3 regions of the Streptomyces sp. TE5632 genome follow, and region 3 is predicted to be linked to each of the others. Evidence: riboswitches for the same ligand, from Rfam matches in the RefSeq annotation. Region 3 holds a riboswitch; each other region holds the start of a gene.

Evidence for each region. Region 3 has a riboswitch for cobalamin ahead of ACVW19_RS26145 (energy-coupling factor ABC transporter permease). Riboswitches for the same ligand answer to the same signal wherever they lie in the genome.
Region 1: it holds a riboswitch for cobalamin, as region 3 does, so the genes downstream of both, ACVW19_RS09655 (prenyltransferase/squalene oxidase repeat-containing protein) here and ACVW19_RS26145 (energy-coupling factor ABC transporter permease) in region 3, are expected to answer to the same signal.
Region 2: it holds a riboswitch for cobalamin, as region 3 does, so the genes downstream of both, ACVW19_RS29730 (FecCD family ABC transporter permease) here and ACVW19_RS26145 (energy-coupling factor ABC transporter permease) in region 3, are expected to answer to the same signal.

The regions. Positions count from the first base shown of each region.
Region 1 covers NZ_JBSSEA010000003.1:986,708-996,799, reverse strand. Annotated here, with positions in the region: gene ACVW19_RS09695 (bifunctional glycosyltransferase 87/phosphatase PAP2 family protein) at 1-1,628, shown strand, start outside; gene ACVW19_RS09690 (hypothetical protein) at 1,704-1,970, shown strand; gene ACVW19_RS09685 (hypothetical protein) at 1,967-2,353, shown strand; gene ACVW19_RS09680 (aggregation-promoting factor C-terminal-like domain-containing protein) at 2,469-2,885, opposite strand; gene ACVW19_RS09675 (ECF transporter S component) at 3,245-4,105, opposite strand; gene ACVW19_RS09670 (ABC transporter ATP-binding protein) at 4,102-5,778, opposite strand; gene ACVW19_RS09665 (energy-coupling factor transporter transmembrane component T) at 5,775-6,887, opposite strand; gene ACVW19_RS09660 (SCO2322 family protein) at 6,928-7,590, opposite strand; gene ACVW19_RS09655 (prenyltransferase/squalene oxidase repeat-containing protein) at 7,587-8,879, opposite strand; cobalamin riboswitch at 8,992-9,131, opposite strand; gene ACVW19_RS09650 (endo-1,4-beta-xylanase) at 9,245-10,092, opposite strand, start outside.
Region 2 covers NZ_JBSSEA010000003.1:5,374,897-5,384,988, reverse strand. Annotated here, with positions in the region: gene ACVW19_RS29755 (N-formylglutamate amidohydrolase) at 1-772, shown strand, start outside; gene ACVW19_RS29750 ((2Fe-2S)-binding protein) at 1,225-1,929, opposite strand; gene ACVW19_RS29745 ((2Fe-2S) ferredoxin domain-containing protein) at 2,051-2,482, opposite strand; gene ACVW19_RS29740 (ABC transporter substrate-binding protein) at 2,489-3,535, opposite strand; gene ACVW19_RS29735 (ABC transporter ATP-binding protein) at 3,551-4,336, opposite strand; gene ACVW19_RS29730 (FecCD family ABC transporter permease) at 4,336-5,445, opposite strand; cobalamin riboswitch at 5,546-5,666, opposite strand; gene ACVW19_RS29725 (VOC family protein) at 5,758-6,204, opposite strand; gene ACVW19_RS29720 (YrhB domain-containing protein) at 6,314-6,859, opposite strand; gene ACVW19_RS29715 (SMI1/KNR4 family protein) at 6,968-7,657, opposite strand; gene ACVW19_RS29710 (hypothetical protein) at 7,770-8,219, opposite strand; gene ACVW19_RS29705 (alpha/beta hydrolase) at 8,704-10,092, opposite strand, start outside.
Region 3 covers NZ_JBSSEA010000003.1:4,594,403-4,604,494, reverse strand. Annotated here, with positions in the region: gene ACVW19_RS26160 (ABC transporter permease) at 1-833, opposite strand, end outside; gene ACVW19_RS26155 (ABC transporter permease) at 839-1,807, opposite strand; gene ACVW19_RS26150 (ABC transporter substrate-binding protein) at 1,828-3,426, opposite strand; cobalamin riboswitch at 3,605-3,813, shown strand; gene ACVW19_RS26145 (energy-coupling factor ABC transporter permease) at 3,844-4,563, shown strand; gene ACVW19_RS26140 (energy-coupling factor ABC transporter substrate-binding protein) at 4,560-4,922, shown strand; gene cbiQ (cobalt ECF transporter T component CbiQ) at 4,929-5,678, shown strand; gene ACVW19_RS26130 (energy-coupling factor ABC transporter ATP-binding protein) at 5,675-6,541, shown strand; gene ACVW19_RS26125 (antitoxin VbhA family protein) at 6,898-7,248, shown strand; gene ACVW19_RS26120 (hypothetical protein) at 7,245-7,466, shown strand; gene ACVW19_RS26115 (Fic family protein) at 7,463-7,813, shown strand; gene ACVW19_RS26110 (hypothetical protein) at 7,888-8,082, opposite strand; gene ACVW19_RS26105 (UvrD-helicase domain-containing protein) at 8,214-10,092, shown strand, end outside.

The DNA.
Region 1 (10,092 bases), 3.6 Mb from region 3:
CCGTGCGCAACACGCTGTGGCTCGGCCGGACCAGCGTCATCCCCGTCCTGCTCGTCCTGCTCGGCTGCTTCGTCGCCCGCGGGCAGCGGACCGGCGGGGCGCTGATCGGTGTCGCCGCCGCCCTCCAGCCCACCCTGCTGCTCTTCGCCCCGCTGCTGTGGTTCACCGGCCGCCGCCGGGCCGCCGCGGCCTCCGGCGTCACCTTCGCCGCGAGCACCGTGCTCGCCTGGGCCGCGATGCCGCAGGACTCGTACACCTACTGGGTGCACCACGTGGCGGGCGTGGGCCTCGGCGGCCGGGCCGACGACCTCGCCAACCAGTCCCTGCACGGCGCCCTGCTCCGCCTCGGCCTCGAAGGCCCCCTCGAGATCGGGCTCTTCCTGCTGCTCGGCGCGGCCGTCGTGACGCTCGGTCTGCGCCGCGCCGTCCGCTACGCCCACGACGGCCAGCTGCTGCTCGCGGTCGCGATCACCGGCTGCGCCGCCATCGCCGTCTCCCCGACCGCGTGGCAGCACCAGCTGCTGTGGGTGCTGCTCGCCCTCGTCGGCACCGTCGGCAGACGTGCCGGTGACCGGCTGCTGTGGCCGGTGGCCGTCGTCCTGGTGATGACGCTGCCCGCCCAGATGATCCTGCCGAACCTGGCGGTCCTCCACCCCGTCCGCGACAACGTGGTGCTGCTCGCCGCGCTCGCCGCCGCCACGGTGATCCCGTTCCTGTCGCGCACCTCGCCGTACTTCGGGTCACCCGTCCCGACCCGGTACGCCCCGCCCGTGCCGACCCGCTTCCGGTACGTCCCGCTGCTGCCGTTCCTGCGCCGGGTCCTGAGCCGCCCCAACCTGCTGCTGGAGCTGCTGCTGATCCGGGTCACCTACGCCGCCTACTCCAAGGTGCGGCTCGCGGCGACCGGCGGCAGGGAGCGCGCGGAGGAGCACGCCCAGCAGATCCTCGACCTCGAGCGCGTGCTCCACCTGGACATCGAGCACACGGTCAACCACGCCGTCGTGAAGATCGACTGGCTGCGGCACTTCTTCGACTTCTACTACACGTCGTTCCACTTCCTCGTCCCGCTCACGGTCCTCGGGCTGCTGTACTGGCGCCGCCCGGTCGACTACCGCTGGGCCCGCGCGAGTCTCGGCTTCGCCACCCTGCTGGCCCTGCTCGGTTTCTGGCTCTACCCGCTGGCCCCGCCGCGCCTGATGCCGAACCTCGGGATCATCGACACCGTGCACGGCGTCCAGGACTTCTCCGAGCCGGACTACGGCACCCTCACCGCCCTCACCAACCAGTACGCGGCGATGCCGTCCCTGCACTTCGGCTGGTCCCTGTGGTGCGGCGTGGTCATCGCGATCATCGCCCCGAAGCTGTGGATGAGGGCACTCGGCCTGCTGCACCCCCTGTTCACGGCCGCCGCGATCGTCGCCACCGGCAACCACTGGATCCTGGACGCGGCCGGCGGCGCGATCGTCGTCGCCGCCGGCTTCGGCCTGACCCACCTCCTCCAGGGCCCACGCGCCCGCACGGCCGCGGCTGCGGCGCCCGTGGCCGAGGGCGCGCCGGCGGTGCCGCAGCAGGCGGCGCGTCCGGAGCGGGGGGAGAGACCGGAGCCGGCGGAGCGGGAGCGCGCCTGACCGCGCCGACCGCCGGGCCGCTCGCGCGCATCTGAGGGCACGGAGCTGTATACGCGGGCGTATACAGCTCCGTCCATGGCTGATGCGATGATCCGGGTGCCTGCCGAGGTGCGGGACCGGTTGGCGGTGATTGCGGAGTCCCGGGGGACGTCGATCCGGACGCTCGTGCAGGAGTACGCGGAGTCGACGCTGACCGAGGACGAGCGTCGGGAACGGGCTGAGCGGACGCGGGCCTACCTCGCCGAGCACTTCGGCGTCGAGGTGACGGACGACGAGAGCGCGGCGATGGGACGCAGGCTCCGGGAGGCGTTCGCCCAGCAGCGGGGCCAGGCCGACGCGTGATCCTCCACCATCTCGTCCTCGACACACCGACTCTCCTGGCGCTGTCGGGGAACCGGCAGGTGTCCGCGCTCGTCCACCGCGCTCACTTCGAGACGGAGACGCGCCTGTGGGTGCCCACGTTGTCGGTCCTGGAGGCCGACCGGGAGCACCTGGGGATCGCCGAGCACGTCGGGCAGTTGGAGGCCGTCCGCACGGTCGATCTGGACTGTCCGGCGGTGCTGGTGGTCGCCCGGATGGAGCGGGACGGCGTGCCGCCGGGAGTGGGAGCGGCGATTCACGCGGCACGGCATCTGCCCGAGTGGGGGGCCGACGCACTCGTCGCCACCGTTGATGCGAAGGCGTACGAGGGGCGTGGTGTGCCGGTACTCGACCTCGAGCGCTGAGGTCGCCGAGGACGCGGAGTGAACGGCGAAGGCGGCGGCCCCGGGGATCAGGGGGCCGCCGCCTTCGGTATGCGGGGTGGTGCGGGTGGTGCAGGGGGGGCTGGTGCCGGTTGGGTCAGTACCAGTTGTTGGACTGCCAGAAGTCCCAGGCGGCGCAGGGGCTGCCGTAGCGCTCGTTCATGTAGCCGAGGCCCCACTCGATCTGGGTGGTGGGGTTGGTCTTCCAGTCGGAACCGGCCGAGGCCATCTTGGTGGCGGGCAGGGCCTGGACCAGGCCGTAGGCGCCGCTGGAGGCGTTGGTGGCGGTCGGGTTCCAGCCGCTCTCACGCTGGACGATGTTGGAGAAGCACTGGTACTGCGCCGAGTCGCCGATCATCTGCTGCGCGGTCGCCTGGGCCGAGGCCGTGGCCGTGGGGGCCGCCTGCGCGGGGGTGGCGGCGATCAGCGTGCCGCAGGTCGCGGCGGCGAGGGCGGCACCGGCGAGGGCCTTCTTCGGGGTGGCGACGGTGCGGAGGATGGAAACGGCGGACACGTGGGGCCTTTCTTCGGGTGCAGGGCGGTCGCCGTAAGCCCGATGCCGGACCGCATGTGATGCGGGGCGGGGCATACGTCGGCGCCGCGGCCCGTGGGGGGGCACGTCGGCGCCTGGCGACTGCTCCACAGAAACAGCTCCGAGGGTTCGTCCGCAATGACCGTATTTACTAGCCGCGGTCGCATTTGATGCGCTTTGCCGATGTGTGGCCGTGGTCATGCGCGCAGGTCGGCGCGGGTGGGGCACGGGGGCGGGGGCGTACTGAGGGCTACGACGCCGCTTCGTATGTGATCGGGGCCATGTGGGGTGGTTCACCGTGACCGGCCGTCGCCGTCACCATGGGCGTACGGGGCGATTACTCAGGGGTGCCCCGTGAAGGTGACCGGCGTCTCGAAAGCCGCTCGGCGGGTGGCGCGGCGCAGGGCGCGGAGGACCGGGGCGCCCAGGGTCAGGGCCAGGACGACGGTGAGCAGGGCCCGGCCCAGGTCCCAGCCGAGGGACGTGGCCAGGCAGTACGCCACGAAGCGGGCCAGGTTGGCGGGGACCGACGCGTCCGGGTCGAAGGAGATGTCCGAGGCGAGGGCGGCCATGAAGGGCCAGCCCGCCATGTTCATCACCGTGCCGTAGGCGAAGGCCGCCAGAAAGCCGTAGGCGCCGAGCATCCACAGCTCGGTGCGACCCCGGAGGCGGTCCGGGCCCGGGAGCAGGCCCGCGCCCATCGTGAACCAGCCCATCGCCAGCATCTGGAACGGGAGCCACGGGCCGACCCCGCCCGTGAGCAGCGCGGACGCGAACATCGTCACCGAGCCGAGCACGAAGCCGAAGCCGGGACCGAGGACCCGGCCGCTCAGCACCATCAGGAAGAACATGGGTTCCAGGCCGGCCGTCCCCGCGCCGAGGGGGCGCAGGGCCGCGCCCGTCGCCGCCAGGACGCCCAGCATCGCGACCGCCTTCGGGCCGAGGCCCGACTCCGAGATCGTCGCCGTCACCACCGCGACCAGCAGCACGAGCAGCCCCGCGAAGAGCCACGGTGCGTCCTGTGCGTGGGCGTTGAGGGTGGAGGCGGGCGGGGCCAGGAAGGGCCAGCCGAAGGCGGCCACGCCCACCGCGCTCACCAGGGCCAGCGCCAGCAGCGAGCGCGGGCCCAGACGGACGGCCCGCGCCTGGCGCTGCGCACCGGTGGCAGTGGGGGCGGCGGCTGGGGTGCGTGCGGGGGTCATGACAGGGCCGCCCGCACCTGGGAGACCGTGAGCCACTGCTGCGGGGCCAGGATCTTCGCCACCTGGGGGGCGAAGGACGGTGAGGCGACGACCACTTCGGCCGCCGGCCCGTCGGCGATGACCTCGCCCTCGGCGAGCAGGACCACCCGGTGGGCGAGTTCCGCCGCCAGTTCCACGTCGTGCGTGGCCAGGACGATGGCGTGGCCCTCGGCGGCCAGCCCCCGCAGCACGGCGACCAGGCGGGCCTTCGCCGCGTAGTCCAGGCCGCGGGTCGGCTCGTCGAGGAGGAGCAGGGGCGGGCGGGCGGTGAGGACGACGGCCAGGGCGAGGGTCAGGCGCTGGCCCTCGGACAGGTCACGGGGGTGCGTGTCGTCCGTGATCCCGGGGAGCAGCTCCGACAACAGGGCGCGGCAGGTGCCCGGTTCCGCCTCCGCGTCCCGGTCCGCGGCGGCGCACTCCGCGCCCACCGTGTCCGCGTACAGCAGGTCGCGCGGCTCCTGCGGGACGAGTCCCACCCGGCGGACCAGGTCGCGGGGACGGGTGCGGTGGGGCACGGCGTCACCGGTGCGGACCGAACCGGCGGACGGTTCGACCAGACCGACCAGGGCGCCGAGCAGCGTCGACTTCCCGGCGCCGTTGCGGCCCATCAGGGCGACCGTCTCGCCGGGGGCGACCGTCAGGTCGATGCGGCGCAGGGCCTGGACGCGGTCACGGCGGACGGCGAGGGCGCGGACCTCGGCCACGTGGGCGGGAGTTGAGGCGTCCGCCTTCGTGCGCTTGAACAGGCGCCGACCGGAGGGCACGGGCATCGCGTCCCCGGCGGTCTTCCGAGCGGGCCCTTGCGGCGGGGTCGTCGCGTCGGCCAGCCGCTCCCGCAGCCCGGCCGCCCGACGGCGCGCGTCCCGCACGGTCAGCGGCAGCGGGGACCACCCCGCGAGCCGGCCCAGCGCCACCACCGGCGGGAACACCGGGGAGGCGGCCATCACCTCCGCCGGCGTGCCGAGCAGCGGGGGCTCGCCCGGCCCCGGCATCAGCGCCACCTGGTCGGCGTACTGGATGACGCGTTCCAGCCGGTGCTCGGCCATGAGGACCGTGGTGCCGAGGTCGTGGACCAGGCGCTGGAGGACCGCGAGGACCTCCTCGGCCGCCGCGGGGTCCAGCGCGGACGTCGGTTCGTCCAGGACCAGCACCCGCGGGTGCGGGGTGAGCACCGAGCCGATGGCGACCCGCTGCTGCTGGCCGCCGGAGAGCGTCGAGATGGGACGGTCACGCAGGTCGGCCAGGCCCAGCAGGTCCAGGGTCTCCTCCACGCGGCGCCGCATCACCTCCGGAGGCAGACCCAACGACTCCATGCCGTAGGCGAGTTCGTCCTCGACGACGTCCGTCACGAAATGGGACAGCGGGTCCTGGCCCACCGTGCCCACGACATCGGCGAGTTCGCGCGGCTTGTGGGTGCGGGTGTCGCGGCCGGCCACCGTGACCCTGCCGTGCAGAGTGCCGCCGGTGAAGTGCGGGACGAGGCCGCTGACCGCGCCCAGCACGGTGGACTTGCCGACCCCCGACGGGCCGGCGAGCAGGACGAGTTCACCCTCCGGCACCTCGAAGTCGACGCCCCGTACGGAGGGTTCGGGCATGCCGTCGTACGTCACGGAGACGTTCTCGAAGCGGATCACGACGGCTCCTTGCCGGTGTCCTCGGGGGCGGGGGTGATGAAGGCGGGGAGCAGGCCGATCAGTACGGCCGCCGCCGGCCACAGGGGGAGCGTGGGCGCGACCAGCGGCACCACGCCGGGGTGCAGGGCCGCCGGATCGCGCGCGGCGGCGAGCGCCAGCAGCGCCGCGACCGCCGCGCCGGAGCCGGCGACCAGCCAGGCGCGGGCGTCCCAGTGGTCCGGGCGGTAACGGGTGCGCAGGGAACGCCGGCCGCCCAGCCACAGGCCCGCGAGCGCGGCGGTGAGACCGGCCAGGAGCACGGGCAGGCCGTGGACGGCGCCCGCGGCGGTGAGCAGACCGTACGTTCCGGCGCAGACGCCGAGCAGCCCGCCGAGGGTGAGGGCGGCGGTGGTACGGCGGATCCCGTCCGGGACCTGCGCGGTACGGCCGTAACCGCGGGCGTCCATCGCGGCGGCGAGCGCGACCGAACGCTCCAACGCACCCTCCAGGACCGGCAGTCCGACCTGCAGCAGACCCCGGACACCCCGGTCGGGACGGCCCCGCAGCCGACGGGCGGCGCGCAGTCGCTGGACGTCCGCGATCAGGTTCGGCGCGAACGTCAGTGCCACGACGACGGCCACCCCCATCTCGTACAGGGCGCCGGGCAGGGCCTTCAGCAGACGGGAGGGGTTGGCGAGGGCGTTCGCGGCACCGACGCAGATGAGCAGCGTGGCCAGTTTCAGGCCGTCGTACAGGGCGAACGTGAGGGCCTCGGCCGTGACCTCGCCACCCAGACGGATGCCCTGCGCCCACTCGGGGAGCGGGACTTCGGGCAGATCGACGAGCACATGCGTACCGGGGACGGGGGAGCCGAGGACGATCGCGAAGAGCAGGCGGATGGCGAGCACGGCGAGCGCCAGCTTGACGAACGCGCCGTAGGAGCGGGCCCAGGGCGCGTTCGGACGGCGGGTGGCCACGACGTACGCGGAGACGGTGACGAGGAGGGCGAGCAGCAGGGGGTTGGTGGTACGGGTGGCGGCGACACCGAGGGCCAGGGCCCACAGCCACCAGGCGCCGGGGTGCAGGGCGTTGCCCTGCCGGCGGCGCGAGGCGGGGGCACCCGACGGCACCGGACGTCCGGTGCCGGTGTGCCCCCGCGGTCGGGCACCGCTAGCCACGACGGCGTACCTGCCGGACCGCCGCCGCACCCAGCAACGCCACCACGGCGATCCCGGCGACCAGACCGAGCGAGGGGCCACCGCCGTCGTCCGAAGACGCCGACGGCGCCGAGGACTTCGCGCCGTCCTCCTTCTCGGGCGCCGGTGCGCTGCCGCCCGACACCTGCTCCCCGCAGCCCTTCTCCGGGTAGCCCGCGATCGCGCACAACAGGGCGTCGGTGTTGTAGCGCAGGGGCTTGGCGACGGAGGCCAGGGCCTCGGCCGTCGTGGCGTCCGCGGGGACCCGGGCACAGGCGGTGCGGCCGTCCGGCGGGGCCTCGCCGGACGGGGCGTCGGCGGCCGTACCGAAGTCGATGACCAGGGCCACCCGCTTCTCGCCGTCCTTCGCCGGGGTCTTCGCGCAGATCGCGGCGAAGTCGGCGGCGCCCCGGGGCCGCGTTGCGTCGGCGGAGTCCTCGCTGACGGCGAACCGGAAGCCCTGGACGTCGCCGTCGGCGGGACGGGCCGTGGACGGACCCTGGGTGGCGTACGTCCACGCGTCGCCGTCCAGGTCCCAGAACGACCAGTACCGGTAGCCGGCGGCCTGCGCCTGGCCCACGCCCGCCAGCAGCGGCAGGAGCGCGGCCAGGAACAGCACGGTGGCCCGGCGTATCACGACTGCTGCTTCCTGCTCCGGCCGCGCAGCAGGAGGACGACGCCGACAGCGGCGACGAGGCAGACACCGACGATCGCGGCGGTCCACCAGAGGCCGGACCCGGAGTCCGACTCGGCCTTCGTCCCGTCCTTCTCGTCCTGCCCGGCCTTGTCGTCGTTCGCCGTCTGCGAGGACTTCTCGGCGGCCGGCCCGGTCGCCGTGAGCTGCTTCACCAGGTCGGTGCCGCCGAAGGCGCGCGGGTCGGTGCCGGTCGCGTGGGCGGCGAAGATCAGCTGGGCGTAGGCGGCGGGGCCGCCCTGGGCGGCCCAGTCGGCGGCGTTCCTCTCCAGCCAGGCCACGGACTTCGCGGCCTGCTCGGTGGCGCCCTGCGCGGCGAGCGCGACCACCGCGTCGGCGGTGTTGCCGTAGTCGGGCTGGTCCTCGGAGCCGGGGAGGGCGGAGACGAGGTGGTCGTCCTCGGCGAGTACACCGGTGAGGTGGGCGGCGCCGTTGGCGGCGGCCTGCTCGGGCGTGTCCGCCTTCTCGCAACCGGCGTCCTTCGACCCGCCCTTGCCGGGCTCGACCACCAGGCCCGCGCCGAGGGCGCCGACCACGCCCGCCGCCGTGGCGTCGGCGTTGGCGACCAGTTCGCCCTTCTTGTCCGGCTGGAAGGCGAACGCGCCCGCGCCGTCGTCCCCGCTCTTGCTGCTCTTGCCGCCCTTGTCGCCCTTGTCGTCGCACGGCAGCGCCAGCTTCAGCAGGGCGTCGTAGGGGGACTTGCCGTCCTTGACCACCTCGGCCGGCTTCTCGCCCGCCGCGGCGAGCGCGCCGATGACGACGGAGGTGGAGTTGGCGTCGCTGTCCCCGCCCGCCATGTAGCCCCAGCCGCCGTCCTTGTTCTGCACGGACTTCAGCCAGTCGACGGCCTTGCCGGTGACGGCCTCGTGCCCGCCGAGGGGGGCGAGGGCCTGGACGGCGGCGGCGGTCTGGTTGGTGTCGACCATGGTCTTGGCGTCGCACGCCGTGCCGGTGTCCGCACGGTACGGGGCGAACGAGCCGTCGGCGCACTGCTGCCCCGCCAGCCAGTCGACGGACGACTTCGGCGGCTCGACGCCCACCGTGTGCTGGGCGAGCAGGGCGAGCGACTGCCGCCACACGCCGTCGTACTGCGGGTCGCCGTCGCCGTACAGGGCGGCGGGCAGGGCCTGCTGGGACGGCGAGGGGGACGGGGACGAGTCGGCGGCGGCCGGTACGGCGGCACCGATCACGGCGACGGCGGCCAGAACCGCTGCGCTGCTACGGATGTTCATGATCGGCGGATGCCTCTCTCCCTGTGGGGAGCCGGGCAGCACGGGACATCCCGGCGGCTCGGCTCCGTATACCTCGACGGTGCCGCGCCCCGGCGGACCGCCGGGCGCGTGAGCCGGTCACGAACCGTTCGGGGCATTCCGGCTCGCCGTCCCGGTGGACGGCTCACGGCTGCGGGTCAGCGCCGGAATTGCACCGGCTTCCCCCCGTACGGGTGATGACGACGCCGTCACTCTACCCGTACGTAAGAAAGTGGTCAGAAGTGGCTTGAACCGAGGTGGCCGAGGTCACGTCGCCACGGACCGGCCCGCCTCGTCGGCGGAGGCGGGCCGGTCCGTGGGGTCCCGTGGGGCGGGCGGGAATTCGGTCAGGAGGCCGTGCAGGGGCCGAGCTGCGGGGGCGTCGAGTTGCCGTTCCTCGTCACCGTGAAGCCGAAGCTGGTCGAGGATCCGGCCGCGACCGTGCCGTTCCAGCTGGACCGCACCGTCATGACGTTGCCGCTGCTGTCCCAGGTCGGTGAGCCGTTCCAGACCGAGGAGACCTTCTGCGGGGGCGTCATGGTGACCTTCACGCTCCAGGCGCTGATCGCCGAACTGCCGGCCGTGACGGTCACCTTGCCGTTGTACCCGCTGCCCCAGTCCTCCGCCGTGGTGTAGGTGGCGGTGCAGGCGGCGCCGGGCGTGCCCGGGTCGCCCGGGCCGCCGGGATCAGCGGAACCGCCGAGCGCGCTCAACGCCGCGTGGTAGGCGGGCTTCTTGTTGTAGTTGTCGTCGAACAGCAGGGGCGTGCCGCCCGACCGCCACGAGTACTTGTCCGGGATGCCCCACACCGTGATGCCGGTGCACCGTGACACCGCGAGGCAGGCCCGTACGACATTGCCGTAGTTGGTGGCCTGTGACGTGCCCGAGCCCTCGATGTCCAGCTCGGTGATCTGCACGTCGACGCCGAGGTCGGCGAAGCGCTGGAGGTTGGCCCGGTAGTCGGAGGGGACCGGGGAGGCGCTGTTGAAGTGGGACTGGAAGCCGACGCAGTCGATGGGCACGCCACGGGACTTGAAGTCCCGGACCATGGTGTAGACGGCGTCGCTCTTCGCGTTGACGCCGTCGGTGTTGTAATCGTTGTAACAGAGCTTGGCGTTCGGGTCGGCCGCGCGGGCGGTGCGGAAGGCCTCCTCGATGAAGCCGTCGCCGAGCCGGTCCTGGAAGGGCGAACTGC
Region 2 (10,092 bases), 780 kb from region 3:
GCCCGGCTCCCCCGACTCCCCCGTGATCCTGCACGTCCCGCACTCCTCGCGGGTCGTGCCGGCGGATGTGCGGAGCGGGATCACGCTCGACGACGCCGCCCTGGAGCGGGAGTTGGACCACATGACCGACTCGCACACGGCGGAGATCGCGGCGCTGGCCGCCGCCCGGGTGCCCTCCGGCACGCCCTGGCGGTTCGTGAACCGGCTCTCCCGTCTGGTCGTCGACCCCGAGCGGTTCCCGGACGAGCGGGAGGAGATGCTGGCCGTCGGCATGGGAGCGGTGTACACGGGGACGTCGCACCGGGGTGAGCTGCGGCCTGGCGACCACGACGGACGTCCACTCGTCGAGCGGTACTTCCACCCGTACGCCGAGGCCATGACCGACGCGGTCGCCGAGCGGCTGGACGCGGTGGGGCGGGCGGTCGTCATCGACGTGCACTCGTACCCGACCGAGCCCCTGCCGTACGAACTCCACGGCACCGGCCCCCGCCCGCCCGTCTGCCTGGGCACGAACCCCTTCCACACCCCGGCCGGGCTGCTCGCCCGCGCGGAGAAGGCGTTCGCGGGCTTCGGCGGCACGGGGATCGACAGCCCCTTCGCGGGGACCTACGTGCCGCTCGCGTACTACGGGAAGGACCCGCGGGTGAGCGCGCTGATGATCGAGATCCGCAGGGACCTGTACATGGACGAGCCGGGCGGCCCGGCGGGGCCGGGGCTCGACGCGCTGGCGGAGGCGCTGGCAGAGCTGGTCCGGTCGGCCCACTCGGGGTAGGTGTTCCGGGCCGCCGCTCGTTCGCACCTCGACGCACCGGCCCGCCGCCCTGCCGCCGGCCCTGCGTGGGGCCTGCGTGGGGCCTGCGTGGAGCCTGCGTGGGGCCCGCTCCTCCGGCAGGTGCGCGTCCGGTGCGTCTTCCAGGCGGTGGTCGGGGAAGGCCGAGCGGGTGCCGCCTCGTGGCGGCACCCGCAGGAACTCCGGGTGCCGCTCGTACTGGTCGAGGCCGTCGGCGATGGGCTGTCCCTTGGTGTACCCCATCACGTCGTAGTCCTGATTGTCCTTGGCGAGCCGGACCTCGAAACGTACGTAGGTGTCGTGCGTGCTGACCGACCGGGTGACGAACGCGGGGGTCGGCAGCACGACGGGCCGGGACGGGACCGGACGAGTCGGCCGGGAGGTGTGCGCGGAGGTGACGCACCGGGCGTTGTTCCGGCAGCGGGCACCCTGCGTCAGGCTGCCGGTCCGTCTCGGCCGGCCAGGCAGCAGTCGCCGCACTTCGAGCCGTTCGGCACACGGTAGTAGAGGCAGCAACTGCGGCGGCGGAACGTGAGATCCGGGCCGGTGATCACTCCGGTACCCGCGAGTCGTCCGGTGCTCAGCAGCCGGGTGGTGAGGCCCGTGAGCGGTTCCCGCAGCTCGGGGCGGGCCGACAGCAGGACATGGGCCGATCCGACGAGTGCGGAGGCGGCGTTCCCGTCCAGCAGGCGCGGAGCGATCTTGACGCGCAGTCCGGCCTCGAGCGCGCGCAGATGCCGCATCACCTGCTCGTTCAGGGCGAGAGCGGGGTCGGGGAGCCGCTCGGCGTACCAGCCGGCGGGGCGGGGCAGGCGGAGGGCCGGTCCGTCGTCGGCACGCTGCAGCTCCGTCAGGTCCAAGACGATCCCGTGCAGCAGCACGCATGCCAGGGCGGGGGACCAGAGGCGGGCCGCGTGTCCGAGGTGGGCGATGGACACGCCGATCCGCGGTTCGCCGGTGCGGTACCGCCGCGCGACGGCTGCGGACAGGTCGGTGAAGCCGCGCGCGGAGGACCGGTCGAGCGGGTGCCGGCCCTCGTCCGGGCCGCCGACGGGCAGGACGAAGAAGCCGCCGAGGCCTGCCACGTCGTGCAGGGCCGCGGTGACGGCCTCGGCGGATGCCTGAGCGTGTTCGGTCATGCCGGGGCGTTTCCTTTCCGGCGGGCGCCGCGCCGTGGGTTCGAGGGGACCGGGGTGACCCACTCGTGCGGCAGTGGCCGGGGGCCGCTGCCGCGTGGAGGGCGGTCGGGTGAGCGCGGTCTCAGGGGGCCGTGCCCCGCCGCGGCGGCCTGACGGTGTAGAGGTCGAGGATGTCCGGGAGGGGTGCGACGCCGGGGCCGCCGGCGTGCGCCCAGGCGACGATGTCCTCGATGGCGTCGGGGTCGTTGACCAGCCCCAGCCAGACGGGCCGGCCGCCGGCCGACCGGCCCGCCGCGGAAGGCTGGACGACGATGACGTTGGCCTGTTCGCACAGGTCCAGGCAGGCGGAGATCCGTGTCGGAACCGCCGCGCGCAGGCGCGCTGCCTGCGCCGCGTGGTCGACGCCGGGCACCTTGGAGCTGCCGCAGCAGCAGTCCCGGCACACGACGACCCGACAGGGCGCGGGAGCGTTCGGCGGGGCGGGCAGCGGGACGGGCGGCGGGGCCGTGGCCTGACCGGACGTCACTTCGGCCGAGTTCGCGTCGACGGACATGCGGCATCACCCCTCTCCCCGGGGAGATCCGCCCCGATCGAAGTTCCTCAGGTCTGCGGCGAGTGAGCTGACGGCCGCGGGATTACGCGGGCTTTCCACCAGGTCCACGTAGTCGAGGACGACGATCCGGTCGTTCTTGACGGCCGAGACGTGTGCGAGCGGCGGATAGGACTTCAGGAACTTCCGCTTCTGGTCGGCGCTGGTGTCCCCGTAGTCGTTGATCACGATCACCTCCGGGTCACGTGCGACGACGGTTTCCCAACCGACCGTCGTCCAACTGTCCTTGAGGTCCTTCATGATGTGATCACCGCCCGCCTTGGTGATGATGTCGTGCGGACCTGCGTACGCGCCCGAGGTCAGCGGCTTGTCCCGCCCGTCGTCGTAGAGGAAGACCCTCGGACGGTCCGCACCCTTCGGCGCCTTCGCCTGCGCTTCGGCCACCTGCTTCCGGAACGTCGCGATGAGGGTGGTGGCACGGTCCTCGACGTCGAAGATCCTTCCCAGGTTCCGCAGATCGGTGTAGAGGGCGTCGAGCGGTGACATCACGCCCCGTGCCTTCCCTCTCCCGTTGCGGCACGACTCACTCAGCAGATACGAGTCGACGCCCACCTCGTCCAGCTTGGCCGGGGTGAGGCCGGTCCCCTCGTTGAAGCCGTAGTTCCAGCCCGCGAAGACCAGATCGGCACGGGCGTCGAGGACCAGCTCCATGGTGATCCTCTCCTTCGAGAGCCACGTGGTCTTCCGGTAGGCGTCCTTCCAGGGAACGGACGTGAGGTCGCCCTTGTCGTCGGGCATCACATAGCCCGCCATGTGCCCCTCGAGTCCGAGCGCGAACATGATCTCGGTGATGCCGACGTCGTTGGTGACCACGCGCTGGGGGGCTTTGTCGTAGGTCTTCTTCCGGCCGCAGTTCTCCACGGTCACCGGATAGTGGCCGTCACGGGCCACGGAACCGTCCTTCTCCCCTTCCTGAGAGGTGACCTGTGCACCGCAGCCGGTGAGGAGCAGGGCTGTGGCGAGTGCGAGTACGGCGGGGCGTACCGGGTGCGGCATGGTGGCGGTGACTCCTCAGGTAGCGGGCTGAGCGGGCAGGAGACGATCGAAGAGCAGCTGCACGGCGCCGGTCTCCGGATGCGGGACGCGATGCGCCCGCACTCCGAAGACCTCGGCCAGCAGCTCGGGTGTGAGCACGTCGTGCGGAGCGCCGGAGGCGACGATCCGGCCGCCGTCGATGACATGGAGCAGATCGCAGTGGAGTGCGGCGAGGTTGAGATCGTGCAGCGCGGTGAGCACCGTCAGCCCGCTGCCACGCACCAGGGCGAGCACCTCCAACTGCTGGGCGATGTCCAGGTGGTTGGTGGGTTCGTCGAGCACCAGCACCCGGGGGCGCTGGGCGAGCGCCCGGGCGATCAGGACCCGCTGCCTCTCGCCGCCGGAGAGGGTGAGGAAGCCACGGTCGGCGAGGTGACCGGCGCCGACCCCCACCAGCGCGGCCTCGCACGCCCCGCGGTCCTCATCGGTGGTCCGGGCCGCCGACCGTTGGTGCGGCAACCGCCCCATCGCCACGACCTCGGCGACCGTGAAGTCGAATTCGGTGACTGCCTCCTGGGGCAGTGCGGCCACCCGGCGGGCACTTTCACGCGCACTCATGGCGTACAGGTCCTCACCGCCGAGCCGGACCGTACCGGCCGAGGGACGCAGCGCCCGGTAGACGCAACGCAACAGGGTCGATTTCCCACTGCCGTTGGGCCCGACCAGACCGACGAGCTGCCCCTCGGCCGCACCCAGCGTGACCTCTTCCACCAGCCGGGCACCCTCGACCTCGACGGTCAGTGCGTCGACGTCGACCCGCATCACATGCCTCCGAAGGTGTAGGAACGACGGCGCATCAGCAGGACGAAACACGGCACGCCGATGGCCGCGGTCAGGACGCCCACCGGCAGTTCGACCGGCGCGAGCACCACGCGGGACAGGATGTCCACCCAGACCAGCAGGACGGCTCCGGCCAGTGGTGCGACGGCCAGCAGCCGCCGGTGGTCGGCGCCGACGAGCATCCGTACGGCGTGCGGAACCATCAGTCCGACGAAGCCGATCGCCCCGCTCACCGCCACCACCGCCCCCGTGACGGCGGCGGAGACCAGGAACAGCTCCTTGCGCAGCCTTCCCGGGTCCACTCCCAGCGCGGCGGCCGTCTCGTCGCCCATGGCCAGGGCGTTCAGGCGTCGCGCCGACCACGCGAGGTGGACGAGGCCGCCGAGCACCGCCCCCGCGGCGATCGGAACGGAGGCCCAGTTTGCGCCGCCGAGGCTGCCGAGCAGCCACATCATCGCGGAGCGGGCCGCCTCACCGCGCTCGGCCGCGAACACCATGAACGTGGTGACGGCCGAGAAGCCGTAGAACATCGCGGTGCCCGTCAGGACAAGCCGCAGCGGGCTCAGGCCGCGAGGGGTACGGGCGATCGCGTACACCAGCACCATGGCCAGAAGCGCGGAGAGGAACGCCGCCGTGGACAGAGCCCAGACGCCGAGCGCGCCGAAGGCTCCGAAGATGAGCACGGCGTTGGCGCCCACGGCCGCGCCCGAGGAGATACCCAGCACGTACGGGTCGGCGAGAGCGTTGCGGACCATGGCCTGCACCGCGACGCCGATGGCCGACAGCCCGGCCCCGACGATCGCGGCCAGCACGGCCCGGGGAAAGCGCAGCTCCCAGACGATGGTGTACGCCGGCACCTGGCCGGGGGTTATGGACCCGCCCGTCGACCCGGCCCACAGGTGGTGCAGCACCTCGCCCCAGGAGATCCCCGACGCCCCGATCCCCACCCCGCAGACGAGGGACACGGGCAGAGCGGCGCCCAGGCCGATCAGGAGAAGGGGCAGCGGCACGCGTCTGGGGGACGCGGCCCCGGCTCCGGTACGGGGCGTGTGCGCGGGCGTGGCAGGTTCGGTTTCGAGGGTGGTGGCCACGGACGGATCGCTTTCGCCTCAGGCCGTGCCCCTACGCAACAGAAGGAGCGGCCCCGGGCGCGGGCGCCCTGCGCAGCACCTCTCGCAGTCCACGGCGAATGACAGGAGCCTTCACACCGCGGGTAATCGGGCTTACGGGGCCTCGGACGGGCTCCGCCTACCGTTGCGGGTCAGCGCCGGAATTCGACCGGACTTCCCCCGCGGGGCATGTGCAGCTTAGCGCGCCCACCAAGGCACCCCCGCCGGTGGTGGCGGAGATCACCCCCGCCGGTGTGACCCGGTACTCCCGTCGGGCTTCTGCATCTGCCCTGCTCAACGGCCTGGCGGTGGGGGTGCAGCTGCAAAACCCCCGACAGAGTCGGGCTGGTTCCGCGGTGCCAGGGTGCGAAGCACGCAGAACTCGTTGCCCTCGATATCTGCCATGACCACCCATTTCCGGTCCGGCCCCTGGCCCACATCCGTCCTGGTGGCGCCGAGGCCGAGCAGCCTGGTCACCTCGTCCTCGGTGCTGCCGTCGATCGGGCTGACGTCGAGGTGCAGCCGGTTCTTCACGGTCTTGCCCTCGGGCACCTGGATGAACAGCAGGGTGGGCGGCATCTGGCGGGCCCGAACCTCCTCGACGGTCGGCACCCAGGAGCCGATCTCGACCTTGCCCTCGCTCCGGTCGATCACCTCGAAGTCCAGGACCTCGCACCAGAAGGCCGCGAGCCTCTCCGGATCGTGGCAGTCAACGGCCAGCTCGGTGAACCTACTTGTCATGACTCTCCCAGTCGGTGCAGCCACAGGAACAACGGTGCGTGCACTCCTCGTCCACGGCGCCGATCCCGATCTCCGCGAAGACCACGGCGTCGGACGCCGGCCGGACGCGTCACGGGCCGGCGGTGTGCGCGGCTCCGCGGACGGTGTGGACGGCCAGCACCCGGTCGACCGGCGGCGGCACCAGTTCTCGGGTGGCGACCTCCACGAGGTGCTCCGGAGCATCGCCCTCCAGCAAGGCGGTCACGTAGGTGATCGTCTCGGCGTGGGGCAGCACCGGCAGCCGTCGGCGCAGGGCGTGCATGGCATGGATGCGCCCGCGGGTGGACGCCACCGTGCGCACCTCGTCGTGCAGATCGTCCACCGCGGTCCGCTCGGCCAACCCCCGGACACGGACACGGTAGTCGGCCTCCCACGCCCCGGTCGCCGAGGAGACGACACCGATCCGATGGAGACTTCCGTCGACGCGATCGACCAGGTACGGCCCGTTCCCGACCAGCATGAACTCCGGCCTTCCGGTACGCACGAACTCCTCGGACGTCCAGCAGACGATCCACACCAGTTCGTGTTCCTTCACGGACGTCACCGCCATGCGTATCGGACGCAGACCCGCCGACAGTTCCTCCCGGAAGGCGCGTTCCAGCTCTTCCTCGACCATCCGAACAGCAGCCTCACGCTGAATCACTCGCACAGCGTTCCCTACGGATCTGGAGGAAGACCAGCGAGTTGTTCCCCCCCTTCTTGTTCCCCTTCTTGTTCCCCTTCTTCAGGCGCCCACCGCCGGCTGTCGTACGGAGCGTTCGGCCTTGTCCAGCCAGTCGGTGTACCAACGGGCGAAGGTGACCGGCTCGCCCTCGGTGTCGAGGACCGGCTCGAGGTCGACGTCGTCCACTCGGGAATCGGACCAGACCGTGCCGCGGTGGGGGCCGCTGATGACCAGCCATTCCCGCAGAGCACAGCCCAAGTGGCAGATCACGATGGCTCCGGCGGTGCGCGCGGGGGCGAACATGACGGCTCCCCACCGCTCGTCCCATGCCTCGATGGCTTCGTCGAAGTCTTCGATCTCGTCGAAGTCCTCCTCTTCGGGACGCTCGGCCGCGAGCGCCTCGAGGAGTTCGGGGTCCGGTCCCTTCTCCGGGAACGGCTCGGCCAGCGTGGAGAGGTCCGCCAGGTAGGCGCCGTCGCCCTCCCAACGCCAGCGGCCCTGCACGCGCCGTACCGGGAAGAGACCGTGGGCGGGACCCGCGCCGCCCGCGCCGACCTGGGTGAGGAACGCCCGGTACTCCGCGGGCAGGCTCACGCCCAGCTGGGTTTCCAGCTCCGTGAGTTCGACCTCGGTGAGCGGATTCTCCAGGGCCCAGCGGTGCCCGAACGACCCGAACGCCTCGCTGCTCGCCGGCAGCGCGCCCAGCGCCGCGATGCGCTCCCGCACCCCGGCCCACTTCTGATCAACCATGCGCAGACCCTATGGGCCTCCACTGACACAACCGGCCGGGTGGTCTTCCGCGCGGGCGGTCGGCTCACAAAGTCGGTACCGGATCCGGCGAAGCGGCGTCTCGTTGCGTGGCTCAGGCACAGGGGTCGGGGATCACCTCGGTCGGGGACCGGACTGTCTTGTCCACCCGCAGGACGGCGCTGTGCACCTTCCCGGCCTGAGCGATCAGCACATCGGGTACGTCCGATTCGTAGAAACGCAGGTGTCCGATGGCGCCCACGCTCGTCGTACGCGCGCCGAGCCACAGCACGAGCCTGCGCAGGTCGTCGAACTCGTCGGGATGCGCCTCCTGCCGCACGGTCAGCGCCCAACCGTCGCCGTCGGAGCACAACTCCCCGACCAGAGCTCCCCCGATCCGCCGCGCCGGCCCACGGGCGTCCCAGAGGGGGTACTCGTAGCCGTCGTGTCCGTCGTCCTGGCGGCTGCTTTCCTCTCCCAAGTGCCAGCGGAGCAGGGCGAGATCCCGGGGCGGGAGGGAGTCCGGCAGGTCGAGCGTGAGCTGGAGTTCGTAGATGTCGGCCATGGCCCAAGGCTACGAGCGCGATCAGCCGGAGTCCGCCGACTGCCCGGTGGTGCGTCGAGGCCGGGTGGGGGCGACTGGCAGGGCCGGAACGGGAAGAGCCAGAGCGTGGGCGTCGGTTTCGGCATGGGCATCCACCAGTGCGTCGGGCGGCATGTGGCGCGTCTGGAAGCGGAAGCGCTCCTGACCGCCCTGGCCCGTCACGTCCGCCGGATCGAGCCGGCCCGCCCGCCGCCACCCCGACAACACCCTGCGTTCCTGGGTCTCTCTGTCCGTGCGCCTCCTCCCCGCCGACGGACCGGCTGGTTCCCTCCGCCCGGCCGACGTCGCCGGCGGCAGGAACAGCACCCGGCGATCCCGGACGCCCACGTCCGCGCCCGGACCCCGCTCTCGGGTCCGGGCGCGGGCGCGTTGCCGGTCCGTGTCCAGGCCGGGGGACACGGCCGGGGACCGTGGCCGGGGGTCACGGCCGGGGGTCACGGCCGGTTCAGGAGACGGTGCCGGCCGTTCCGCCGCCGCCGGTGGCGACGCCACCGATCGGCTTGGGCGCGGAGAAGGGAGGCACGTCCTGCCGGCACGTCGTTCCGACCGGCGGGAGGGTGCCGTCGATGAGATAGCGGCTCTCGTGTGCCTTGACGCAGCTGCTGGGGTTGATCAACGCGGTGTGCCCGTAGCCGTCGTTGGTGAGCAGGCGGGCGTCGGCCAGTTCTTTGACCATGGCCTGGGCGTTCGAGTAGGGAGTGGCGGGGTCGTAGGCGGTACCGACCACCAGGACGGGGTGTGCCGTCGGCTTGCCCCACGGACCGCGGTAGCGGTCGGCGGCGACCGCGGGCCAGGTGGCGCACCCCTCGGCGGCCCAGGTCCAGAAGCGTCCGGCGTCGCCCGCACGAGCGGCGGCGGCCTCCTCCACGGCGTGGTAGACACCGGGGTCACGCGGGTTGGGGCTGTCGCCGCAGAGCACCGCGGCGCCCTGTTCCTCACCCAGGTACGGGTTCGGGTTCGGGACCGCCGGTGGGGGCGGGGGCGAGGCCGGCTCCGGGGCGCGGCCCCGCCACAGGTCCTGCAGCCGGCCGGCGAGGTCCGTCCACCCCGGGTGGACGACGTAGAGGCTGTTCACCGCGTTGGCGACCGTGCCGGCGTAGGTCCACGCGCCCACGGGCTGCTTCCGGAGCCGCTGCATCAGCTGGTCGAACTTGGTCCGCGTCGCTTTCGGGCTGCCGGCGGAGAAGGCACAGTGGGCGGGGGTGGTGGACCCGCACAGGGCGAGGAACTGGTCCAGGGTCGCTGCCGCGCTGCGGTCCGAGCCCATGCGCAGGAACGTCGTGAGCCGGGGGTCGTCGTCGGACGCGTGGTTCGTCCAGGCCTGCGGGTCGATGTTGCTGTCGAGGACCATGGCGCGGACCTTGCCGGGGAAGAGGTTGGCGTAGGTGGCGCCCAGGATCGTGCCGTAGGAGATCCCCTGGTAGGTGAGGCGTGACTCGCCCACCGCCCGGCGGAGCAGGTCGAGGTCGCGGGCGGTGTCGGTGGTCGACACATGGCGCAGCAGCTCGGGGTCACGCTGCTCACAGCGCCGGGCCAGGTCCTTGTACGCGGTGATGAAGGCCGCCCGCTCCTTCTCGCCCACCGGGAAGCCCGCCGGTTTGCCCGCGTTCCATTCGGCGGCCTCCTCGGGACTGGCGAAGCAGTTCACCGCGGTGCTGCTGCCGATTCCCCGGGGGTCCCAGCTGACGATGTCGAACCGCTCCCGCACCTCGCGCGGGAACTTCTCGTAGTTCTGCGGCATCTGCACCGTTCCGGGACCGCCGGGGCCGCCGGGGTTGAAGAAGAGGGTGCCGATGCGCCGGCCGGGGCCGGTCGCCTTCCGTTTGATGACTGC
Region 3 (10,092 bases):
GTGGGGATGATCAGGAACAGGCCGGGGAAGAGGGTGGGCCACCAGTGGCCGGCGAGCAGGGAGCCGCGGGCGCCCTGGATGAGGGTGCCGAGGCTGGCGGTGTGGGCGGGCAGGCCGAGGCCGAGGAAGGACAGCGCCGACTCGTGCCACATGGCGTGCGGGATCATCAGGACGGCGGCGAGGCCGGCCTGGGGCAGTACGCCGGGCAGCAGGTGCCGTAGCACCACCCGCCGGCGGGAGGCGCCGCCGGAGACGGCGGCGTCGATGTAGGGGCGGGAGCGCAGGGAGAGGACCTCGGCGCGGACGATGCGGGCGGTGGACAGCCAGTGGGTGAGGGCGACCGAGATCACCACGGGCCAGACGCCGGGGCGGAACATGGCGACGATGAAGATGCCGAGCAGCAGGTGCGGGACGGAGGAGATGGTGTCGACCAGGCGCATGACGAGGCGGTCGACCCAGCCGCCGAGGGCTCCGGCGGTGGCTCCGACGGCGGTGCCGATGACGGTGGCGGTGAGCGCGGCCACGACGCCGACGAGCAGGGAGACGCGGAGGCCGTAGACGCAGCGCAGCAGGAGGTCGCGGCCGACGTCGTCGGTGCCGAAGGGGTGGTCCCAGCTGGGTGGGAGGAGTTTCGAGGCGAGGTCGACGGCCTGCTGGTCGAGTTGGACCAGTGGGGGGACGAGCAGTACCGCGAGGGCGGTGAGGCCGACCAGGGTGGCGGAGACGCGCAGCCGCAGGGTGTGGGTGGAGCGGCGGGTGGTGCCGTGCGAGCGCCAGGCGGTCGCGGCCGTGGGGGTGGTCGCGTCGGCCTTCTCGACGGTGGTGTCAGCCATGGGGATCACATCTCATTGAGCTTCACCCTCGGGTCGATCAGTCCGTACAGGAGGTCGGCGAGGAGGTTTCCGGCGAGGACGGCGGCGGTGGCGAGGGTGGTCAGGGCGGCCAGGAGGGGGAAGTCGACGGCGGTGGCCGCCTCGACGGTGGCGGCGGCGATGCCGGGCCAGCTGAAGACGGTCTCCACGAGGAGGGCGCCGGTGATGAGTTCGGGGACGCGGGAGCCGATGAGGGTGAGCACCGGCAGCAGTCCGGAGCGCAGGGCGTGGCCGAGCAGGACGGTGCGTTCGGCGAGGCCGCGGGCGCGGGCGCCGCGCACGGGGTCCTCGGCGAGGGCGTCGCCGACGCCCTGGCGGACGTAGAGGGTGAACCAGGGCAGTTGGGAGACGGCGAGGACGCCGGCGGGCAGGATCAGGTGGCTGGTGACCTGGCCGGCGGTGACGTGTTCGCTGCCGGTGTCGGTGAGGCCGCCGGCCGGGAGGACGTCGAGGTGGAGGGCGAACAGCCAGACGGCGAGCAGGGCGATCCAGAAGACCGGCGCGGCTTCCAGGGAGTAGGCGAGGGAGGTGACCGTGCGGTCGACGAGCGAGCCGGGGCGGCGGGCCGCGAGGACGCCGAGCAGGGTGCCGAGGAGGACGGCGACGGCGAACGCGACGGTGCACAGCAGGGTCGACCAGACCAGTCGTTCGCCGATCGCCTCGGCCACCGGCTGTCGCATCACGCTGGAGTGGCCGAGGTCGCCGGTGAGCGCGGAGGTCAGCCACTCCCACCAGCGGACGGTGAAGGGCTGGTCCACGCCGAGGTTGTCGCGGAGCCGGTCCAGGGTTTCCTGGTCGGCGCCGAGGGCGGCGGTTCCGGCGTAGGCCTTGACGGGGTCGAACGGGGAGGCGGCGGCGAGGGCGAAGGCGCCGAAGGTGACGACGAGGAGGACGGGCACGGCGAGCAGGGCCCGCCGTGCCACGAGGTGTCCCATCGCCGCCCAGGGCAGGGTCTTCACTTCTTGGGCTGCCAGTCCTCGGCGTTCCACCAGGGGCCGCTGGCGAAGCCGTGCTCGTGCGGTTCGACCTGGGTGGTGAGGTCGCCCCAGCGGTCGGCGAGGACGTAGAGGTGGTCGATGTGGGTGAGGAAGGTGTAGCCGGGGTCCTTGACGAGTGCGCGCTGGAGGTCGTCGTAGGCGGCCTTGCGGTCGTCGGGGTCCTGGGCGCGGCGGCCGGTTTCGAGGGCCTTGTCGACGGCGGGGTTGTCGTAGTGGGGCATGTTGTTGAAGCCGTCGCCGGCGAGGGAGGAGTGCAGCAGGGTGTAGAGGCCGAAGTCGGGGTCTCCGGTGCTGCCGAAGCCGGCGAGGACGGCGTCCTTGCCCATCCGGGGTTCGATGACCTCCCAGGTGGCGCCCTCGACCTTGACGTCGATGCCGGCCTTCTTGGCGTCGGAGGCGTAGGCGAGGGCGTGGTCCTGGCGGACCTTGTCGCCGGAGGGGTAGAAGAGGGTGAAGGCGGCGCGGGCGCCGTCCTTGGCGCGGATGCCGTCCTGGCCGGCCTTCCAGCCGTCGCGGTCGAGGATCTTCTTGGCCTCGGCGAGGTCCTGGGGGCGTTCGACGTCCTTGGCGTACCAGGGGTCGTCGAGGGGCAGCGGGCCGTAGGCGGGGCGGCCGGCGCCGTCGAGGATCTTGTCGACCATGGCCTGGCGGTCGACGGCGAGGTCGAGGGCGCGGCGGATCGTGGTGTCGCCGGTGATCTTGTTCCCGGTGGGGAGGGTGACGGCGCGGAAGTCGTAGGTGGTGGCCCGGTAGGTCTTGCGGGCGTCGTCGTTCTTGAAGGTGGCGGCGAGGTTGGGCGGGAGGGTCGCGCCGTCGAGGTCGCCGGAGCGCAGCCGGGTGGCGCGGACGTCGTCGTCGGCGATGATCGCCATGGTGAGCTTCTTCACCTTCGGTGCGCCGCCCCAGTAGTCGGGGTTCGCCTTGAAGGTGAGCTTCTCGCCCTTGCTCCAGCCGGTGAGGACGTACGGTCCGGTGCCGATCGGCTCGGTGTTGAAGGCGCCGGTGTTGGGGTCCTGCTCGCCCGCGACGTGTTCGGGGACGATGGGCAGGACGGTGCGGGCCGGGAAGGCCGCGTAGGGGTACTTGAGGGTGAAGACGACCTTGTCGTCGCCGTCCGCCCGGACCTCCTTGACGGCGTCCAGTTCGCTCTTGGCGGTGTTGTTGGTCTTGTCGTCGAGGACCGTTTCGTACGTGTAGACGACGTCCTCGGCGGTGAGGGGTTCGCCGTCACTGAACTTCACGCCCGGGCGCAGGGTGTAGGTGTAGGTGCGGCCGTCGTCGGTGACCTCGGGGAGCGCCTTCGCCAGGGCGGGCTCGAGTTCCAGGCCGGCGTCCCGGGCGAGCAGCCCGTCGAAGATCTTGGAGTTGCCGTCCTTGCCGTAGCCGAGCAGCGGGCTCAGGGTGTCCGGCTCGGAGGCGACCCCGATCACCACGGACTCGGCGGACCCGCTGCCGCCCGCGGCGCCGTCCGTGCCGCCGCCGGGCGCCGAGCAGGCGGCGACCGCGGCGGCCATGGTCGCCGCGACGGCGGCACCCTTTATTCGTCGGGTCGTCATCGAATTCCACACCTTTGCTGCCCGGATCTCGTTGTTGCATATTAGTTGCAGCAGGGTTCTGCCCAGGACCCCCTCCCCTCATTCCCGCACTTCGGCGTGGTGGGCCCGTCGGGGTGCGAGCTGCGGGGCGCCGTCCGTGCGCCCCCCGGGACTGCTTGTCAGCGGCCCGGGACAGGGTCTAGTGTCGCCACGCCTTGGTGAACGGGAAATCCGGTGTGATACCGGTGCGGCCCTCGCCACTGTGATCGGGAAGTCCGGCTCCGGCCCCAGGTCCTGTCCCCCGACAGGACCGAACGGCAGCCACTGGGTCCCCCTCGGACCCGGGAAGGCGGAGCACGGGCGGTGGTACCCGTCAGCCAGGAGACCGGCCAAGGCGCGTCAACCATCCACGAGGTGCTGGAGAGGGTCTGCTGAGCCATGCACATAGCCGAGGGTTTTCTACCGCCGGCGCACGCGGTCGCCTGGGGCGTCGCGTCGGCGCCGTTCGTCGTCCACGGAGCCCGGTCGCTCACCCGTGAAGTCAGGGAGCATCCCGAGAGCACGCTGCTGCTGGGCGCGTCGGGAGCGTTCACCTTCGTCCTGTCCGCGCTGAAACTGCCCTCGGTGACCGGGAGTTGTTCCCATCCCACCGGCACCGGGCTGGGCGCCATCCTGTTCCGGCCGCCGGTGATGGCGGTGCTGGGCACCATCACCCTGCTGTTCCAGGCCCTGTTGCTCGCCCACGGCGGGCTGACCACGCTCGGCGCCAACGTCTTCTCGATGGCGGTCGTCGGACCGTGGGCGGGGTACGGGGTCTACCGGCTGCTGCGGCGGTACGGGGCGCCGCTGATGGTCGCGGTGTTCTGCGGCGCGTTCGTCGCCGACCTGTCGACGTACTGCGTGACGAGTGTGCAGCTGGCGCTCGCCTTCCCCGACCCGGGCAGCGGATTCGCGGGCGCGCTCGGCAAGTTCGGCTCCATCTTCGCCGTCACGCAGATCCCGCTCGCGGTGAGCGAGGGGCTGCTGACGGTGCTGGTGATGCGCATGCTGGTGCAGTCCAGCAAGGGCGAACTGACCCGGCTCGGGGTGCTGGTGGCCGGGCTCGGGAAGAAGTCGGCGGGCGCGGGAGCGGGCGCGGGCGAGGCGGTGGCCCGATGAGCCGTAACGCGAAGATCAACTCCCTGCTGCTGCTCCTTGTCGCCGTGCTCGCCGTGGTGCCGCTGGTCCTCGGGCTCGGCGATCACAAGGAGGAGCCGTTCGCGGGCGCCGACGCGGAGGCGGAGACCGCGATCACCGAGATCGCCCCGGACTACGAGCCGTGGTTCTCGCCGCTGTACGAACCACCGTCCGGGGAGATCGAGTCGGCGCTGTTCGCCCTCCAGGCGGCGATCGGCGCGGGCGTGCTCGCGTACTACTTCGGGCTGCGGCGGGGGCGCCGGCAGGGGGCGGAACGGGCGCAAGGGGTCGACACCGAGGCGGACGTCGACGACGCGGCCCCCGCGGGACCCGGGACCTGATCCCCCGTGCTGCCGATCGACGCGGCGGCGCACAGCAGTCGCTGGCGCCGCCGTCATCCCGTGGACAAGGCCGTGCTCGGGCTGGGGCTCACCGTGCTGGCGGTCTCGCTGCCGCCCTGGCCGGGCTCGGCCCTGGTGCTGCTGACCGCGCTCGCGGTGCTGCTGGGCCCTGCGGGGGTGCCGGGGCGGCGGTTGTGGCGTGCCTACCGGGTGCCGCTGGGCTTCTGCGTGACCGGGGCGCTGACGCTGCTGGTGCAGGTGGGCGGGCCGGGCGGGTTCGTGGCCTGGGCGGATGACGGGCCCCTGCGCGCCGGTGAGTTGATGCTGCGCACCTCGGCGGCCTCCCTCGGGGTGCTGCTGTTCGCCTTCACCACGCCGATGTCCGATCTGCTGCCGCGTCTGGTACGGGCCGGGCTGCCCGCTCCCCTCGTCGATGTGGCGCTGGTGACGTACCGGATGAGTTTCCTGCTGCTCGACTCGGTGCGCCGGGTCCGGGAGGCGCAGGCGGCCCGGCTCGGGCACACCACCCGGGCGGCGACCTGGCGTTCGCTGGGCGGGCTCGGCGCGACCGCGTTCGTCCGGTCCTTCGACCGGGCCGCGCGGCTGCAGACGGGGCTCGCCGGACGCGGCTACGACGGCACGCTGCGCGTGCTGGTGCCGGAGGCCCGGGTCTCGGTGCGCTTCACGGTCATGAGCCTGGCCCTACTCGTCGCACTGGCCGCCCTCGCCCTCCTCCTGGAAAGGCCGCTGTCTTGAGCGAGCCCGCACTGGTCGCCCTGCGGGGCGCGTCCTTCGCGTACGAGGACGGCCCGGCCGTGCTCACCGGCCTCGACTTCGAGGTGCGGGAGGGGCGCGCGCTCGCCCTGCTGGGCCGCAACGGCAGCGGCAAGACGACGCTGATGCGGTTGCTGAGCGGTGGACTGCGGCCGAGCGAGGGCGAGTTGACCGTTTCTGGTCGGCCCGCCCGGTACGACCGCAAGGGGCTGACCCGGCTGCGGACGACAGTGCAGCTGGTGGTGCAGGACCCGGACGACCAGTTGTTCGCGGCATCCGTCAGCCAGGACGTGTCGTTCGGACCACTGAACCTCGGGCTGCCCGACGCGGAGGTTCGGGCGCGGGTGACGGAGGCGCTGGCCGCGCTGGACATCACCGCTCTCGCCAACCGTCCCACGCACCTGCTCTCCTACGGGCAGCGCAAGCGGACGGCGATCGCGGGGGCGGTCGCCATGCGGCCCCGGGTCCTGATCCTGGACGAGCCGACGGCGGGGCTCGACCCCGACGGTCAGGAGCGGCTGCTCGCCACCCTCGACGGGCTGCGCGCGAACGGCACCACGGTCGTCATGGCCACCCACGACGTGGACCTCGCCCTGCGCTGGGCCGACGACGCCGCCCTGCTCACCCCGTCCGGCGCCCGGACCGGCCCGGCGCCCACGATGCTGGCCCGCACGGACCTCCTCGCGGCGGCGGGGTTGCGGTTGCCGTGGGGCGTGGCGGCCGCGCGCCTGCTCCGCGCCCAGGGCCTGCTGCCCGACACGGCCGCCGGGCCCCGGACACCGGAGGAACTGGCCGCGCTCATCGCAGTGTCCCCGGAGCCCGCGGAGCACGCCGACGGCAGATGACCCCCGGCTCGGGCAGCCTGCGCGGAAAGCCGGTTCACAAGCCCCACGTCGCCGGGCCCCGCCTCGCCGGGTACGGCCACCGTGGTGTGGCAGAAGGTGACCGGCTCAAGGCAAGGGCCTCAGAATTCCCCGGCGCTGCAGTTCCCGGATGTGTTCGGCGGTTCTCTGCGGAGCGGCACCGCCGATGACGAACACGCCGGCTTCCGGGTTTCTGCGCACTCTGGATTCGGTGAGTTCACGACAGTCCTCAAGGTCGGCCGACACGACGGGCCACATCCTCGCCACACCGCGCATCCCATCGGAATCCGTACTAGAATCTGTACAGAATCAAGCCTCTCTATGGGTACGGTGACAGCGTGGAGATCCCCGAGGTCGTGACCGTCAGCGACGCGCGCGCGAGACTGTCGCGGATCCTGACCGACCTGTCGGAGTCCGGCGCGGATGCTGACCCGGTCCTGATCGGCGCCCACCGCAAGCCCCAGGGCGTCCTTCTGTCCGTCGAGGCCTTCGAGGCGCTGAGCGGCCGAGCGGCACGGCGTGCGGCTGCCGCCTCGGCCACCGGCTCCATCCAGGCCGAGGGGCTCTACGCCTCCGAGGCCTCCGACCGGGACACCGAGGAGTACGTAAAGGGTGACCTCGACGCGGACACCCTTGTCGCTCGCGCGATCGCCCGCCACCGACCGACTTCGCAGCGGCGGGCAGGGTGAACGATCCGTACGCCATGCCCAACGGCGTGCTGCGCAACAAGCTCGGCATCACCGACCCTCGGCTGCTCGCGGCAGCGGAGGCGGACATCACCCGGGCGCGCCTCGTCATGCTCGCCGAACGCCCCCTACCCGGCGCGTACGACCTCGGCCATCTCCAGGCTTCCATGCCACGGTCTTCGGCGACATCTGTCCATGGGCAGGCGAGTTACGCACCGTGAACATCGCCAAGCGCACGCCGCTCTGCCCGGCGAGAAATCTCGTGCCCTACGCCGGAGAGGTCTTCGGCCGTCTCGCTTCCTCCGGCCATCTGCGGGATCTTCCCCGCCAGGAATTCGTCATCCGACTGGCCGAACTGTACGGCGATTTGAACGTCCTCCACCCGTTCCGCGAGGGCAACGGCCGTGCCCAGCGGGCGTTCCTGACGCAGCTCAGCGCCGACGCGGGATACGACCTGAACTGGTCGGGCATGAACCCCCAGCGCAACGAGGACGCCTCGGTGAAGAGCTTCCTTGGTGACAACGACCTGTTGGAGCGGTTGCTTGACGAGCTCGTGACCACGAACTGACGCCCTTGCGCAGCCAGCCCTGGCCGCGTGGTTACGTCAGGGTGGCAGTACGAGCAGGTCCGGGGAAGCACGGCTCAGAACGTACCAGCAAGGTTGGACGCCGCTTCGAGGCTCACTTGCAGCAGGCCTTCCGCAGTGGCCAGAGCCAGCTCCCCATCGACAACGGCGGCATCGTGCACATGAAGCCCCAGGGGAATCGCCAGCGCCTCGGTCCCCGAGTCGCAGTGCCAGAACCGGACCGTTTCGTCATCACCACCCGTGATGAGCATGGCCTCCAGGTCGGAGAGGGGGTATGCCGCTACCGCACTCACTCCGCCGCAATGACGGAACGGTCTTCCCAGTCGGCGTCGGTCAGTAAAGTGATCGTGATTCATGGAGAGGCCGGTCGGAGGGGGCGTGTATGGCGACGCTGGGAATGCACCGGGACTTTCTGATGGAGTTCGCCGCGCTGGAGAAACCCGTCCAGAAACGCGTCTTCGAGGTGTTCGAGAAGTTCGCCGCGGCCACGCACGCGGGACTGCACCTGGAGAAGCTCACGCACCAGAAGGATCCGCGGCTGCGGACCATCCGGATCACCGGCTTCTGGCGCGGTGTCGTCCTCAAGGCGGAGTCCGGCGACAGCTATCTGCTGTTGAAGGTGCTCCCGCACGACAAGGCCAACGACTGGGCGACCAAGCACCGTGCCTCGGTGAACGAGGCCACCCAGGGCATCGAGATACGCAACGACGTGGCGCTGGAGCGGGCCACGGCCGGACTGCGCGCGCTGGCCGCCGACGAGCCGTCCCGCCTGTTCCCCGCCTCCGCGTATCCGGACAAGGTGCTGCGCAGCCTCGGCGTGGACGAGGAGATCCTGCCGATCATCCGGCTGGTCCCCGACGAGGCCCACCTGGAGGCGCTGCACAAGGTGCTTCCCGAGCAGCAGTACGACGTGCTGCTCGGGCTCGCCACCGGTATGAAGCCCGAGGAGATCGACCGCGAACTCGTGCAGGCGTACGCCCGGACCGTCCCGCAGAGCGCCCGCCCCTCCGAGGGTGACGAGCTGGGTACCGCCATGGCCCGCTCGCGCGGCCGTATCGCCCTCGTCTCCGGAGCCGACGAACTGCTGGAGATCCTTCAGCGCCCCTTCGACGCCTGGCGGGTCTTCCTGCACCCGAGCCAGTACCGGGTGGCCTACCAGGAAAGCTATGCCGGTTCGGCGCGGGTCACCGGCGGGCCCGGCACCGGCAAGACCGTCGTCGCGCTGCACCGGGCGTACCACCTCGCGCGGCACCTGCCCGCCGACGCACCCGACGGCTGCGTGCTGCTGACGACCTACACGAAGGACCTGGCCGCCGAACTGCAGCGCTGCGTGGAGCTACTGATCACGGAGGATGCCGTCCGCGCGAAGATCCGGGTGGTGAACGTCGACGCCCTGGCCAACGAGATCGTACGGGCGGACCGCGGCGGCGGACCGCTCAAGCTGGTCTTCGACCAGAAGGAGATCACCGCACGGTGGGCGCGGATCGCGCGGCGGTTGAACCTCGACCTCACGGACGTCTTCCTCGACCAGGAGTGGCGGCACGTCATTCTCGCGCACACCATCGCCACGCCCGAGGAGTACCTGAAAGTGCTGCGGACGGGCCGCGGCAGCGGGCTCGGGCCGCTGAAACGGTTGCAGGTGTGGCGTGCGGTCTCCGCTTTCGAGGAGCAGTTGCGTCAGGCCGGGGAGTGGACCTTCCTGCAGGTGTGCGCCGCGGCGGCGCGTGTCCTGGAGGGGCGCGACGAGCGGCCCTTCCGGCACGTCGTGGTCGACGAGGCGCAGGATCTGCACCCCGCCCAATGGCGGTTCCTGCGGGCCCTCGTCGACCCCGGCGCCGACGACCTTTTCCTCGCCGGGGACACCCACCAGCGCATCTACGGCAACCGGGTCTCGCTTCGCTCGCTCGGCATCGAGGTCGTCGGACGCTCGTACCGGCTGCGGGTCAACTACCGCACCACACAGGAGATTCTCACCTGGTCCACGGCGCTGCTGATCGGGGAGAAACCGGACGACATGGACGATGGGAAGGAGACTCTGGCCGGCTACCGCTCCACGATGCACGGCGAACGGCCCAAGACCGCGGGCCACGCGACGAAGCCTGAGGAGATGGCGGCGCTGGTGGCCCAGGTGGAGAAGTGGGCAGCCTCGGGTGTGGAGGCGGAACACATCGGCATCGCGGTGCGGTTCATCCAGTTCGGGCGGGACATCGCCCAGGCCCTGGAGCGCGCCGGCATTTCCGCCGTTGTGCTGGGAGCCGGGC